4 regions of the Psychrobacillus sp. FSL K6-4615 genome follow, and region 1 is predicted to be linked to each of the others. Evidence: riboswitches for the same ligand, from Rfam matches in the RefSeq annotation. Region 1 holds a riboswitch; each other region holds the start of a gene.

The links. Region 1 has a riboswitch for S-adenosylmethionine ahead of MKX53_RS08035 (MetQ/NlpA family ABC transporter substrate-binding protein). Riboswitches for the same ligand answer to the same signal wherever they lie in the genome.
Region 2: it holds a riboswitch for S-adenosylmethionine, as region 1 does, so the genes downstream of both, metK (methionine adenosyltransferase) here and MKX53_RS08035 (MetQ/NlpA family ABC transporter substrate-binding protein) in region 1, are expected to answer to the same signal.
Region 3: it holds a riboswitch for S-adenosylmethionine, as region 1 does, so the genes downstream of both, MKX53_RS18150 (cyclase family protein) here and MKX53_RS08035 (MetQ/NlpA family ABC transporter substrate-binding protein) in region 1, are expected to answer to the same signal.
Region 4: it holds a riboswitch for S-adenosylmethionine, as region 1 does, so the genes downstream of both, mtnW (2,3-diketo-5-methylthiopentyl-1-phosphate enolase) here and MKX53_RS08035 (MetQ/NlpA family ABC transporter substrate-binding protein) in region 1, are expected to answer to the same signal.

What each region holds. Positions count from the first base shown of each region.
Region 1 covers NZ_JBBOYQ010000001.1:1,667,780-1,671,433, reverse strand. Annotated here, with positions in the region: gene MKX53_RS08050 (pyridoxal phosphate-dependent aminotransferase) at 1-243, shown strand, start outside; gene MKX53_RS08045 (hypothetical protein) at 384-725, opposite strand; gene MKX53_RS08040 (PPC domain-containing DNA-binding protein) at 911-1,411, opposite strand; SAM riboswitch class I at 1,564-1,679, shown strand; gene MKX53_RS08035 (MetQ/NlpA family ABC transporter substrate-binding protein) at 1,772-2,593, shown strand; gene MKX53_RS08030 (methionine ABC transporter ATP-binding protein) at 2,656-3,654, shown strand, end outside.
Region 2 covers NZ_JBBOYQ010000001.1:2,463,410-2,467,063, reverse strand. Annotated here, with positions in the region: gene pckA (phosphoenolpyruvate carboxykinase (ATP)) at 1-941, opposite strand, end outside; SAM riboswitch class I at 1,134-1,250, shown strand; gene metK (methionine adenosyltransferase) at 1,500-2,696, shown strand; gene MKX53_RS12245 (gamma carbonic anhydrase) at 2,858-3,370, opposite strand; gene MKX53_RS12240 (alpha/beta hydrolase) at 3,479-3,654, shown strand, end outside.
Region 3 covers NZ_JBBOYQ010000001.1:3,578,863-3,582,516, forward strand. Annotated here, with positions in the region: gene MKX53_RS18140 (BCCT family transporter) at 1-962, shown strand, start outside; partial or broken gene MKX53_RS18145 (5-methyltetrahydropteroyltriglutamate--homocysteine S-methyltransferase) at 1,130-1,279, opposite strand; gene MKX53_RS18150 (cyclase family protein) at 1,399-2,136, opposite strand; SAM riboswitch class I at 2,231-2,333, opposite strand; gene corA (magnesium/cobalt transporter CorA) at 2,536-3,498, shown strand.
Region 4 covers NZ_JBBOYQ010000001.1:3,630,412-3,634,065, forward strand. Annotated here, with positions in the region: gene mtnK (S-methyl-5-thioribose kinase) at 1-840, opposite strand, end outside; SAM riboswitch class I at 916-1,072, opposite strand; SAM riboswitch class I at 1,230-1,334, shown strand; gene mtnW (2,3-diketo-5-methylthiopentyl-1-phosphate enolase) at 1,439-2,653, shown strand; gene MKX53_RS18400 (2-hydroxy-3-keto-5-methylthiopentenyl-1-phosphate phosphatase) at 2,658-3,323, shown strand; gene MKX53_RS18405 (methylthioribulose 1-phosphate dehydratase) at 3,320-3,654, shown strand, end outside.

The DNA.
Region 1 (3,654 bases):
GTGACTGCACCGAAAGGCTCCTTCTTTGCTTGGCTACCAGTCCCTGATAATTATACGAGTGAAGCTTTTGCAGATTTATTGCTACAAGAAGCTGACGTAGCGGTTGCTGCTGGTAATGGATTTGGGTCATCCGGCGAAGGATTTGTTCGAGTAGGATTGTTAGTGGATGAAGACCGATTGAAAGAAGCAATTACAAGGATCGGAAAGCTTAATTTATTTGGCTATGTTAAAGGAAAAGGTTGATTTGAAATGCACATAAAAAAATGAGCTGGAATATATCTCCACGCTCATTTTACTTTGGAGTATGTTTTTACTAAAACACCCGTTTGTTTAAGGTATTTATTCACATAGAACTATCCAAAATAGTTCTATGTATGCAAGTTCTAATAATCTAACTGCTTTAAGCTCAATAATAAACCATCATCTGTAATCTTTTTAACCTTAAATGAATTTAACTTTCTGTCAATTTTTTTATCCGTTTTATCTGCATTACTGAATGAATTTCTTACTGCATCTATTGCATAATTAAGAATTGATAACACACCTGCACTTCCTAATGCCACTCCTATACTTTCGTTCTCTGGAAGATGAGTATCCATAATCTTTCTTACTTCTTTATAATAGTCTCCTTTAATAAGAATATATTCAGATTTTGCCTCTAAACCTGCTAATAACTCAGTTCGATTATGTGCTTCATAAGCTTCTATACCATTCACTTTGTACATAAAAAATCCCCCTTTCAAGTGTCATAATAATAATTTACGAATATAAACAAACTAAAGTTCCGCTTTTTTCTAATTTTATTTATTCGACTAAACCGCTGCGTTAGTTTAAGTGTAACACTTTTAACATAGCTATTTATTTTAACAAAAATGCCGCCCATTAAATGAGGCGGCATTTTCTAATTATGTTAAAGCTGATTAGGTTTATATTTTTTCTTTTCTACCGGATAAAACTGAGTTGCTCCTGTTTCTTCATCAAACTTTCGTTGAAAATCCATACCAATAGTTTCTGCCAACACTAAATCTACTGTAATAACAGGATTTTCCCCTTTCATAAAATGACCACCAAAAATATTGCCATATTGGTCACAGATTGTCCCATGGAAATGTGTTTCGAACTGTCCATCTCTTTGACAGACAACTCCCGTCCCTTGCAAAAACTCGATTGGTCCCTCTTTGACAACGAGGTTATTGTACCATACACCTATGGGTGAATCTTGGTTTGGTATCAAATAAACAAATCCACTTCTTTGAAAACTTCCAAAACAACTAAGAATTGTAGCAGAATTAATTCCATTTACTTTACACAATTCCTCTATTCCTTCTAGCAAATCAGTTCCATATACTAAACGCGCTCCTACTACCTTTCCTAGCTGACCTACTGCAAAGTTTGCTCTTACTCTTGACAACGCTTACACACCCTTTTTGTATAATTATTTATTTTTATTAAACATATACTATTTCGAATGTTATACGCAACTACAAAAAAGTAGGTTGACTTTAATAAGTTGATGTAGTAAATTATATTTTATGAACTGTTGAAAAACTTAATAACTGATATCTCTTATCAAGAGTAGCTGAGGGACTGGCCCTATGAAGCTCGGCAACCATCCACCTAATAATCTATGTGGAAAGGTGCTAAATCCAGCAAAACAATTTTGTTTTGATAGATAAGAGAGGACTAACGTATGTATGCGCCTCTCTTTCTTTTGAAAGAGGGGCTTTTATATTTATACAACGTTCTGAATAATTATTTGGAGGAATGGAAAATGAAGAAATTTGGATTTTTATTGTCAACGGTACTTTTATCAGGAGCGCTTGTAGCTTGTGGAGATGATGCAACTTCAGAAACTAAAGCGATTAATGAGGACAAAATAGTAGTGGGAGTAACTGCTGGGCCACATGAACAAATTGTAGAAGTGGCTGCTAAAGTGGCTGCTAAGGACGGATTAGAAGTTGAGCTTAGAGTTTTCTCTGACTATATTTTACCTAATACAGCCTTATCGGAAGAGGATTTAGATGCAAATAGCTATCAGCATGAGCCATTCCTAGATACGTTTAACGAAGACCATGGCACAGATTTAGTTCCTGTAGGAAAAACGATATTAAATCCAATGGGTGTCTATTCAGACAAATATGATTCTATAGATGACCTGCCAGATGGAGCAACTTTTGGTATACCAAACGATCCAACAAATGGCGCTCGTGCATTATATATTTTAGAAGAAAATGGCTTTATCAAAATTAAAAAAGATAAAAGAGAATCAGCAAGTATTTATGACATTGAAGAAAACCCAAAAAACCTAGAATTTATTGAACTAGAAGCTGCTCAAATCCCGAAACAACTGAGTGAAGTAGATGCAGCTGCCATCAATACAAACTTTGCACTTGATGCAGGTATTAGTCCAAAAGAGGATTCCATATTACTAGAATCTTCCAATTCTCCTTACGTGAACTATATTGTAGTCCGTGCAGAAAACAAAGATGATCCGACAATCCAAAAGTTTATCAAAGCATATCAATCGGAAGAAGTTAAAAAATTCATCGAAGAAGAGTTTAAAGGTTCAGTTTTACCTAGCTGGGACGAATAATGGAGTCATAAACGTTACCGACTTCGGTAGCGTTTTCTTTAAAAAGAAAGGAAGATCGTGAAATGATTGTATTAGAAAATGTCTCGAAAGAGTTTAATAGTAAAAGTGGAACTGTAAATGCAGTAAAACAAGTCAATATACGGGTAAATCAAGGAGAAATCCACGGTGTTATAGGATATAGTGGTGCTGGAAAAAGCACACTAATTCGTTGTGTAAATTTACTGGAAAAACCTACAGAAGGTAAAGTTTTCATAAACGGCGTCGAACTTACTTCCTTACCCCTCCCTAAATTGCGTAAAACTCGCAATAAAGTTGGCATGATATTTCAAGGATTTAACCTACTTAAAACAGCAACGGTTTATGATAATATCGCCATTCCACTAAAGCTACTCGGCTATAACAAAGACGAGGTAAAAAAACGGGTGGAGCAATATTTAGACATAGTTGGTTTAACTGACAAGCATACAAATTATCCTAACCAGTTATCAGGCGGACAAAAGCAACGTGTTGCTATCGCTCGCGCACTTGCTCAGGAACCTGAAGTATTGCTTAGTGATGAAGCAACCAGTGCACTGGATCCAGAAACAACTGATTCCATCTTAGATTTGCTACTAAAGATCAATCGTGAATTAGGAATTACTATACTCTTAATCACGCATGAAATGAATGTCATTCAAAAAATTTGCGATCATGTATATGTCATGGAAAATGGAGTTATCGTGGAACAGGATACAGCTATCAATCTATTTACGAAGCCTACCCACCCTACTACCAAAAAGTTTTTAAATACAATTAGCCAACGGAATTTATCCAATTCATTGATTGCTCAGTTGAATGTTACTGGCGCAGTCACTCGTTTAACATTTGTAGGGGAAAGTACTGGAAAACCGTTATTGGCAGAAGTTAGTCAAAAATTTAATGTTCAGCCAAACATTTTAACTGCTAATATTATCGAATTGAAGAATGGCATTGTCGGAAATATAGTCGTTCACTTAATTGGCGACAAAGAACAAGTGAAAAACGCTATTAACTATCTAGAAGCACAAGGTGTAGCAACGGAA
Region 2 (3,654 bases), 800 kb from region 1:
AATGAGTTATCTGCATAGTTAGCTACGCGAGTTTCTGCATCTACTACTACGTTTTCTAGGACCGTGCCGAATGAGATCGCGTCCCAAATTTGTGGTTCGTTTTCACGAGTTAGGTCGATACATTTTGCGTAACAGCCACCTTCGATATTGAACACACCGTTATCCGACCAACCGTGCTCATCGTCTCCGATTAATTTGCGACCAGCATCTGCTGAAAGGGTAGTTTTCCCTGTTCCTGATAATCCGAAGAATAATGTAACGTCTCCATCATCCCCAACGTTTGCAGAGCAGTGCATTGGTAAAATGTCCTGTTCTGGTAGTAAGTAGTTCATAATAGAGAAAATCGATTTCTTCATCTCGCCAGCGTACTCAGTTCCACCGATTAGCACTGTGCGTTTTTCCATAGATACGATGATAAACGTCTCTGAGTGAGTACCGTCTACCGCTGGATCTGCTTTAAAGTTAGGAGCAGATAAAATAGTGAAATCAGTCGTATGAGTAGCAAGTTCTTCTTGTGTTGGTCGTATGAATAGCTGATGAGCGAAAAGGTTATGCCAAGCGTATTCGTTAATAATTTGAATACCTAAACGTGATTCTTTGTCTGCTCCTGCATATCCTTTAAACTCGAATATTTCATCTTGTTTGTTTAGGAAGTTAATCATTTTTTTATATAATGCATCGAAAATGTCAGAAGAAATTGGTTGGTTTACTGAGCCCCAATCGATTTTGTCTTTAGAAATAGCTTCATCTACTATATACTTATCTTGGGGAGAACGGCCAGTATATTTTCCTGTTTCAGCTTTAACTGCACCAGTAGAAGTTAGTACTGCTTCTCCTCTTGTTGTAGCTTTTTCCACAAGTTGTGGCACTGACAATTGGCTGCTAACGTTATTTCCTGCTAACAATGCTTTCAGTTCACTCACTGTTTCGATTGAATTCATTTTGAATATACCATCCTTTTTTTATATTTCCTCTTCAAAAGAGGAAGTTTTCTAGATATGTGAATTAGTATAACACATTAGGTTCATTAGTCTATACTATTCACTTTTAATTTTTTCGTTTGTGTATAAAATACAAACAAAAATAGTTGACATATTATACATACTTACGTATGATGATAAATTGAACGGATACTCTTATCCCGAGCTGGTGGAGGGGTCAGGCCCTATGAAACCCGGCAACCTGTAGTATTTTCTTTATTACAAAGGTGCCAAACCTGAGACAAGGTGAAATTCCTTGATTGATAAGAGTGAAAGGTGCTTATGATACTAATACCTTTCCTCATGTATATTTACGTGAGTGAGAGGTTTTTTTATTGAACATCGCCCTTTATCCTTGTGTGCCAAGTCCGAAACGGCTTCAAGTTAACTTCAATGCATTTAACTTACATGTACTATTATGTGAAGAAAATGCATGAAACATTTTGAATGGCTTGACATGGGAATGAGTACCGTATCAATTCTTGAGAGAAATCTCGCGGGATATAGGAGGAACAATCTATGACACAACGTCGATTATTTACGTCAGAATCAGTGACAGAGGGACATCCAGATAAAATTTGTGATCAAATCTCTGATGCAATTCTAGATGCAATTCTAGCAGAAGACCCAAATGCTCGTGTAGCTTGTGAAACGAGTGTAACAACAGGGTTAGTATTAGTTGCTGGAGAAATTACTACATCTACTTATGTAGATATTCCTAAAGTAGTTCGTTCTACTATTAAAGAAATTGGTTATACACGTGCGAAGTATGGTTTTGACTCAGAAACTTCTGCTGTGCTAACTTCTATTGATGAACAATCACCTGACATTGCACAGGGTGTAGATCAAGCGTTAGAAGCAAGAGAAGGATCAATGAGCGATTCTGATATAGATGCAATTGGAGCAGGAGACCAAGGCTTAATGTTTGGTTATGCATGTAATGAAACTCCAGAGCTTATGCCGTTACCAATTAGTTTAGCGCATAAACTAGCTCATCGATTGGCACAAGTCCGTAAAGATGAAACTTTAGATTATCTTCGTCCAGATGGAAAAACACAAGTAACTGTAGAGTATGATGAGAACAATAATCCGGTTCATATCGATACAATAGTTATATCTACTCAACACCATCCGGAAATTACGTTAGAACAAATTCAAAAAGATATTAAAGAAGTAGTGATCAATCCGATTGTTCCTACAAATTTAATAGATGAAAATACAAAATACTTTATCAATCCAACTGGACGCTTTGTAATTGGTGGACCACAAGGAGATGCTGGTTTAACAGGACGTAAAATTATCGTAGATACTTACGGTGGATACGCTCGTCATGGTGGGGGAGCATTCTCTGGTAAAGATCCAACAAAAGTAGACCGTTCTGCTGCATACGCTGCACGCTATGTTGCTAAAAATATTGTTGCCGCTGGTCTTGCTGATCGTTGTGAAGTACAACTTGCTTATGCAATTGGTGTAGCTAAACCTGTTTCCATTGCTGTAGAAACTTTTGGTACTGGAAAAGTAGAAGAAGTGAAATTAGTTTCATATATTCGTGAACTATTCGACCTTCGTCCAGCAGGAATTATTAAAATGCTAGATCTACGCCGTCCAATATACAAACAAACTGCTGCTTATGGTCACTTTGGTCGTACAGACATTGATGTGCCATGGGAAAAAACAGATAAAGCTGCACAATTAAAACAAATGGCTGGATTATAATAGTATGAACAAAAAAGGCTTTCCTATAAGGGAAAGCCTTTTTTCATGGGGAATATAATAAGAATTGATCAATGGATGCCAATAATCGATCGATTGAGTCATAAAATCGATCGATGAAAGTTATTAATCGATCAATCAAGACAAATAATCACTAACAAATGTTATTTTTGAAGGGATTTATAGTATTGTCCTTTTTCTACATATTCTCGGATAATTCTTTGGACATCGGCCTTATCTTCATCGTTTAGCTCACGAACGACTTTTGCAGGGCTTCCTAGTGCCAAAGAATTGGGAGGTACCTTCTTGCCAGGAGGTACTAGACTACCTGCTCCGATGAATGCACCTTCTCCAATTTCAGCTCCATCTAAAATAATGGATCCCATCCCTATTAATGCACCTTTACGTATTGTGCAACTATGTAAAGTGACTTGATGTCCAATAGTTACTTCGTCTTCTATAATGAGTGGATTATTTGGACTTTGATGCAGACAACTTAAATCTTGTATACTAACTTTACTTCCAATAATAGTAGGAGCAACATCCCCTCTAATTACCGTATTAAACCAAATTGTAGTCTCTGGACCGATTGTCACATCACCTGTAATTGTGACATAATCAGCTATAAAAGCAGAGTCGTCTATAATTGGTGTTTTCCCTTTATATGGATAAATCATTTAACATACGCTCCTTTTGAAAATAGATTATAATTAATGGTAACAGACATACAGTTTGAATGAAAATATATACCGTGGAAATGCAAGGAAGAAAAGAGGTTTGTTTATATGTGGAAATGGGAAACAGAAGGAAAGCCAAAAGCCGTAATAGTTATTGTTCATAGTGCATATGAACATCATAGAAGATATGCTTGGTTAATCGAAAAGTTGAGAAGCTCCAACTATCATATCGTTATGGGTGACTTGCCCGGTCATGGAGAATTAAAAAAATCAAAAAATATTCA
Region 3 (3,654 bases), 1.9 Mb from region 1:
TTTTCGGCAAAAGAATGGAAGGCCCATGGGGTACTCTCGTAGATGTGCTCGCTGTCTTTGCCACAGCATTTGGCGTTGCTACTTCTCTTGGATTCGGTGCTGTTCAAATTAATGCCGGCTTAAATTACTTATTTGGCTTCAAAATTGGCATTACGTCTCAAATTATCATTATAGCGATTGTCACCGTCCTCTTTGTAGCATCTGCTTGGTCAGGATTAAGTAAAGGGATAAAATATTTGTCCAATATGAATTTACTATTAGCTCTTGCTTTACTTGGTTTTATCATTATTATGGGACCTACTTTACTGATTTTAGATATGTTTACAGATTCTTTCGGAGGTTATTTAGGGAATATTGTACAAATGAGTTTTCGTACATCCCCATTGAATGGTCATAATCGAGAGTGGCTAGACAATTGGACTATCTTCTATTGGGCTTGGTGGATCTCATGGGCACCATTCGTTAGTATGTTCATTGCTCGAGTATCTAAAGGTCGCACAATACGGGAGTTTGTTACAGGTGTTCTTGTAGCACCTACTTTACTGGGAACATTTTGGTTTTCAGCTTTTGGTACAACAGCCATTGACTTTCAGAAGAGAGGCATTGCTGATTTAGCACAAGCATCTACTGAATTGACTATTTTTGAAATGTTCCATGTGATGCCTTTCTCTACAGGTATTTCTGTTTTTGCGGTGTTATTAATTGCTTCCTTTTTCATTACTTCGGCAGATTCGGCCACTTTCGTTCTTGGTATGCAGTCGACCAACGGGTCACTGACTCCACCGAACAGAGTGAAGCTCGCTTGGGGAATCACATTATCCGTAATCGCTATTATTTTGTTATCCGTTAATGGATTAGCGGCATTACAAAATACAATTATTATTGCCGCCTTACCATTTTCATTCATAATGTTGCTTATGATTATTTCACTGTTTAAGGCTTTAAAAGCAGAAAGAAAATAATGAAAACAAATGAAATGCCAAGGGTTTATTCCCTTGGCATTTCATTTATGTTTAAACCTTTACTTTCTTTCTCATTATCAAATGAGATCCGAAAAAGAAAGTTATATTTTTACTCAGCTACAGTATTCTACAAATGAGTATGGAAAGTAGTCGAGATCTTACACGGATTATCTCCAAACTTCTCTAGAAATATCAACAATGTATTTTAACTTTTTATAACGCTGTTCTTCTGTCAGCTTATTACCATGATGTGTAGAAGCAAATCTGCAATGCGGACTAATACTCAACTGCTCAAGTAGAACATATTGAGTTGCTTCTGTGTTCAAAGAAGTCTAAAGCCCGCCAGTAAACTTTCTGGTCTTAACAAACTTCCTACATGGCCCTCTCGAAATGGTGCTTGAATAGCTGTTTGAACTGTCCATTTATCTCGCTCCTTTTATGGTAAGATTGCAAATGATCGAACTGGGAATCCAGAGGCTTTTTCTGGCTTCGGGACGATATTGAAAATAATGGCTCCTGTTGCAGGGAGCTTATCTAAGTTCGTCAATAATTCTATTTGGTAAGTGTCTTGTTCAAGCACATAATATTCTCCGTGTAATCCGCCGTTTTTTAGATAGTCCGCACTTGAATCCGTGTCGAATGTTTCGTGTCCTATAGCTTTAATCTTTCGTTCTTGAAATAAAAACTTTAAAGCTTCTAATCCCCAACCCGGCGCGTGATTATTACCCGCTGCATCCTTATTGTTAAATTCCTTTTCGTCTGGCCAACGTTTACTCCAATCGGTTCTAAGAGCGACAAATGAGCCTTCTTCGATTTTTCCGTGAGCTTTTTCAAATGTGAAAATGTCATCCACCGATAAAGTAAAATCATTATCTTCAGCCGCTTCCTTTGACTGATCAATGACGACTAATGGTAATACCAATTCTTTCAATTCGAGTTCTTCTAAGTAACGCGTATCCCTTACAAAATGTATAGGTGCATCTATATGTGTGCCGTACTGTCCTGCAAATTGAAAGCTTTGTGCAAAGAATCCATCATCATGATTAAACAATGTGTCGATTTCAGCTGCTTTAAAAGCGGCGAAATGTGGTGAATTAGCTCCAAATGTGTGTGTTAAATCTACCCACTGCTTTTCCTTCAATGTGTTGAATGCTTTTAGTAATTCCGATGACATATTGATTTCTCCCCCTATTTTTTATAGTTAAAATCAAATAAAACCCCTTCTTAGAAACAAGAAGAGGTTTACACGTCATCGGTGAATTAGTCTCTTCTTATCTTCAAGCATAACGCTTCTGGAATTAGCACAGTACAAATTTTTGCCTGTTGCTGAGGTATCATAGGGCCAAGTCCCTCCACCTCTCTTGATAAGAAATTTGTTTTATTTGATTAATACCTAGTATACAAATAGAAATTACCTAAGTCAACCATTATTTTCTTTTTATTTAGAATATACTTTTTTTAATGGTGGAAGCATCATAATTTTCTTTTCATTTCCTCTGTTTTTTAGGTACATTAATAATATGAAGACTATGAGATAATATGAAAAGAGATAGTGATGAAAAGAGGGGTATGTATGATCCATACGATTGGCATAACGACCGATCATGAAATAGTAAATGACTTTCCTATAGAAGATATAAAACGGAGAAAGTTTGAATGGTACTGGATTGACATTGCCGAGCCAACTAAAGAAGAAGAACATTTGCTTAGTTCTTTCTTTCGTTTTCATCCACTGGCAATTGAGGATTGCTTACAAAGGCTACAGCGTCCTAAAGTGGACTATTATGATGGTTATAACTTCTTTGTTTTACATTCTTTCAATGAGGAAACCTTAGAAGCGGAAGAGTTAGACATATTTGTTGGTCAAGACTATGTAGTGTCATTTCATTTCCATCCGATGCATGAAATGGAGCAAGCACGGGAGCGTATTAGACAAAATTCACAGGGCTGGGATAGAGGTGCTATCCATGCAACTTATAATATCATCGATAAAGTAGTGGATGCCTATTTTCCGATTGTCTATAAAATTGAAGGCTATTTAAATGCTGTAGAGGACAAGTTATCTTATGATATGCGCCATTTTTCTATGGATTCAGTGTTTGATCTACGAGGAGATTTGTTACGTTTAAGACGTACAGTTATTCCTATGCGAGATTTACTTTATAGAATATTAAATTCAGAACGAATGAATTTACAGCAAACGGAACACACCTACTTTGCAGATATTTATGATCATTTAATAAGACTGACGGAAATGATTGAATCTAATCGAGAGCTGACAGCTGATATACGTGATAGTCATATGTCGATAAACTCTAGTAGGATGAACCGTATCATGATGATCTTAACGATTGTATCAACTGTTTTTATACCCTTAACGTTCATTGTTGGAGTATATGGTATGAACTTTGCAAACATGCCTGAACTTGAGTGGAAATATAGTTATTTCGTAGTACTAGGTGCTATGGTCCTCATCGCTTTCTCTATGCTTAGTTGGTTCAAATACAAAGGGTGGTTTAATCTGTTTAAAGATTAATATAAGAGAATCCAGGTATAAAGGCGCCCATCCCTTGAAGGTCAAAACTGTTTCTTTCGTTTTCGAGGGACTTTGGACAAATGTCTTGCTATATGATTACCGATTGAATTTTTAGTGATATTGGTTGTGATTTGGTCACAACCAATATCACTTTTT
Region 4 (3,654 bases), 2.0 Mb from region 1:
GTCATCTTGACGCGTAAAGGATTGAACTATTAAGTTCCCCAAAAATAAGCCAATATCAAATCCAATTGGGCCGTAAAATGCAAATTCCGGGTCAATTACTTTCGTTTCCGCTTCACTCGCAAATATACTTCCGGTATGAAGATCCCCATGTAACAAAGCTTCGGCTTCCGTCAAAAAACTTCTTTTTAGCTTGGCTACTTCCAATTTCAACAAGTTGTTATTCCAAATAGCTTCCACTTCTGCTTGTAATGCTGGTTCAAAGTCATTTGTTTCATGATCAAAAAAAGGATCTGTAAAGATTAAGTCTTCTGTGATCTTACATAGCTCGGGGTTAGAAAATTCTACAACAAGTGACTTTTTTTCAAAGGGGTGGAGTACAAAGTCAGAAGTATTGAAAAGTGTTAAGGCTAGATATTCGCCAATATCGGTTGATAATTTAGGATAGGACTTTCCTTTTATCAAGCCCTCACGAACTATTTCAAGATGAGACAGATCTTCCATGATTGTGATTGCTAAGCTTTCATCAGTTGCATAGACTTTTGGGACTAATCCAACTGCGTATTCTCCATGTTTTTGTAATGCACTAGCTTCGATCTTTGCCCTTTTCAAAGTAAGTGGCCAGCTCTCCCCGATGACCTTTGCATAGGGTAAGGCCTGTTTAATAATAATGCCTTTCTCACCGGATCCATCTGTTACACGGAATACATAATTTAGATTTCCATCACCAATCTCTTCGCAAACTAATGGAGCTTCGCTAGAAAATAATGATAACTCTATCACCAGTGAAATTACCGTTTCTTTAGTTAATGATTCATATTCTTTCATTGCTACTACCGCCATTATGATCGTCCTCTCATTTACAAAATAAAAAACCTCTTTCCAAAAGAAAGAGGCTTAGAATAAGAGATTCTGAACCTCTTATCTCTCAGAAAGTAAACTTTCTGATGGAATTAGCACCGTGCCTTACGGAATTTTACATTCCGGCGCATAAAGCGCCCCGTCTCACAACGGTATTACGGTCGGTTGCTGGGCGTCATCGGGCCATTATCCCTCTGCCTGCTCTTGATAAGAGTGCGGTACAACTATGATGTTTGTTTAGAATCCTAGCATATTAGAAAAAGCTATGTCAATACAATTTTGAATAATGATAATTTTTCAATTTCTTGTTGACAGAATTTTTAATGCATGGAATAATCAATATAATTTATTAAATACAAACTGAATATTTTTTCTTATTTAGAGCAGGTGGAGGGACAAGCCCTATGATACCCGGCAACCGATTCAATTATGAACACGGTGCTAATTCTTGCAGTCAAATGGCTGAGAGATAAGAAGTTGTTAAGCTATTAACCTCTTCTTATTTGAAGAGGTTTTTTATATTATCTGTCTAGCTCTAGCGCCTAGACACTTACGCTTTTCTAATATTAGGAGTGAAAAAATGAGTGGAATTACTGCGCACTATCAACTATACGGAAAGTCTGGTTCTTTTGAAAAAAAAGCGGATGATATTGCTCTTGGATTGACTATTGGTTCTTGGACCAATTTAGCTTTTTTAGAACAGGAACAGCTAAAAAAACATAAAGGAACTGTACGATCGGTTACTGAATTTGAAAATATTCTTCACCCCATTCATCCGGAAAGAATTAAAGGAGAAATTAAAGTATTCTATCCTGCCGCAAATTTTTCAGCAGATATACCAGCAATTTTAACTACCGTTTTCGGCAAACTATCTCTGGATGGAGAAGTAAAATTATTGGATTTAGAATTTGACACAAATATATTATCCCATTTCCCTGGCCCTCGCTTCGGCATTCAAGGTATCCGAGAAAGATTGGGAGTTTATGAACGTCCACTCATCATGAGTATCTTCAAAGGTGTCATTGGAAGAGATATCGAGTACCTAGCGCAACAACTGAAGCAACAAGCACTTGGTGGAGTTGACCTTGTAAAAGATGACGAAATCCTATTTGACAATCCACTCACTTCTTTTGAAACACGTATCACTACTGGTCGAGAGGTATTAAGACAAGTCTATGAAGAAACTGGTCATCGTACTCTATACGCAGTAAATTTGTCGGGACGTACATTCAAACTAAAGGACAAGGCCAAAAAAGCACGGGAACTTGGAGCAGATGCACTCTTATTTAATGTTCATGCATACGGTTTAGACGTTCTTCAGGAGTTAGCAGAGGACGAAGAGATTCAATTACCACTCATGGCTCATCCGGCTTATAGCGGAGCATTCACGTCCTCAGGATTTTATGGAGTTTCCACGGCACTTGTTCTTGGTAAACTTACCCGCTATGCAGGAGCAGATTTTTCATTATTCCCTTCTCCTTATGGCAGTGTTGCACTTGAAAAATCTGTAGCTCTTTCTTTAGGGAAAGAACTAACAAAGCCTAGTGAAGTAAAACAAAGCTTTCCGGTGCCTTCTGCAGGCATTCACCCTGGTCTAGTACCACTGTTAATGAATGACTATGGAATCGACAGCATCATTAATGCCGGGGGTGGAGTACACGGTCATCCGGCCGGTGCAACCGGAGGAGGTTTGGCTTTTAGACAGGCAGTATCGGCTGTTTTGGAAGGTATTCCATTAGAAGAAGCAGCTAAAACCCAGAGTGAATTAAACACAGCACTTGAATTATGGAGGTGATAATATGAGTAATCTTGTAGTTTTTTGTGACTTCGATGGAACTATTACCAATCAGGATAACATTATGGCAATCATGAAAGAGTTTGCTCCACCAGAATGGACATCTATTAAAGATGATATTTTAGGACAACGAATTTCCATACGAGATGGTGTAGCAAAAATGTTCACACTCCTTCCTGTTGAGTCAAAAGATGACATTATCTCTTTTGTGCTTAAGCAGGCAGTCATCCGTGATGGGTTTAGTGAATTTGTCTCCTATGCAAAAAAACACAACATACCACTCTACATCGTAAGTGGTGGCATAGACTTTTTTGTCCACAAGCTACTAGAACCATTCGGGCCATTTACAGGAGTCTATTGTAATACATCCCAATTTTCCAAGGATACAATTCACATTGAGTTTCCGTATAGCTGTGATGATCAATGTACTAGCCAAGGCTGTGGTTGCTGTAAACCCTCTATTATTCGTACCCTTCTTGACCAAGATGCTGTGAGCGTTGTGATTGGGGATTCCATCACTGATCTTGAAGCAGCAAAATTAGGTGATGTCGTTATTGCGAGGGATTTCTTAATCGAAAAATGCGATGAATTGAATATTCCCTATGAACCTTTTGAGAACTTCCACGATGTGATAAAAATTATTGACGCAAAGTTAGGTGTGGAAATATGACTTTACAAGATAAATGGGAAGAACTTGCAGACATAAAAGATGAATTAGCCGTACGGGATTGGTTTATGGGGACGAGCGGTAATCTTGCTATTAAAGTACATGATAATCCTATGGAGTTCTTAGTGACAGCAAGCGGAAAAGATAAAAAAAAGAGAACAGCAGAGGATTTTTTACTTGTTGATGCAGATGGAAACCCAGTCGAAAATACACATTTAACTCCATCAGCCGAAACATTATTACACTGTGCAATATATCGCGAAACAAATGCAGGTTGTAGCTTACACATCCATACAGTTGCAAATAACGTTATTTCCGAATTATATGGTGACAA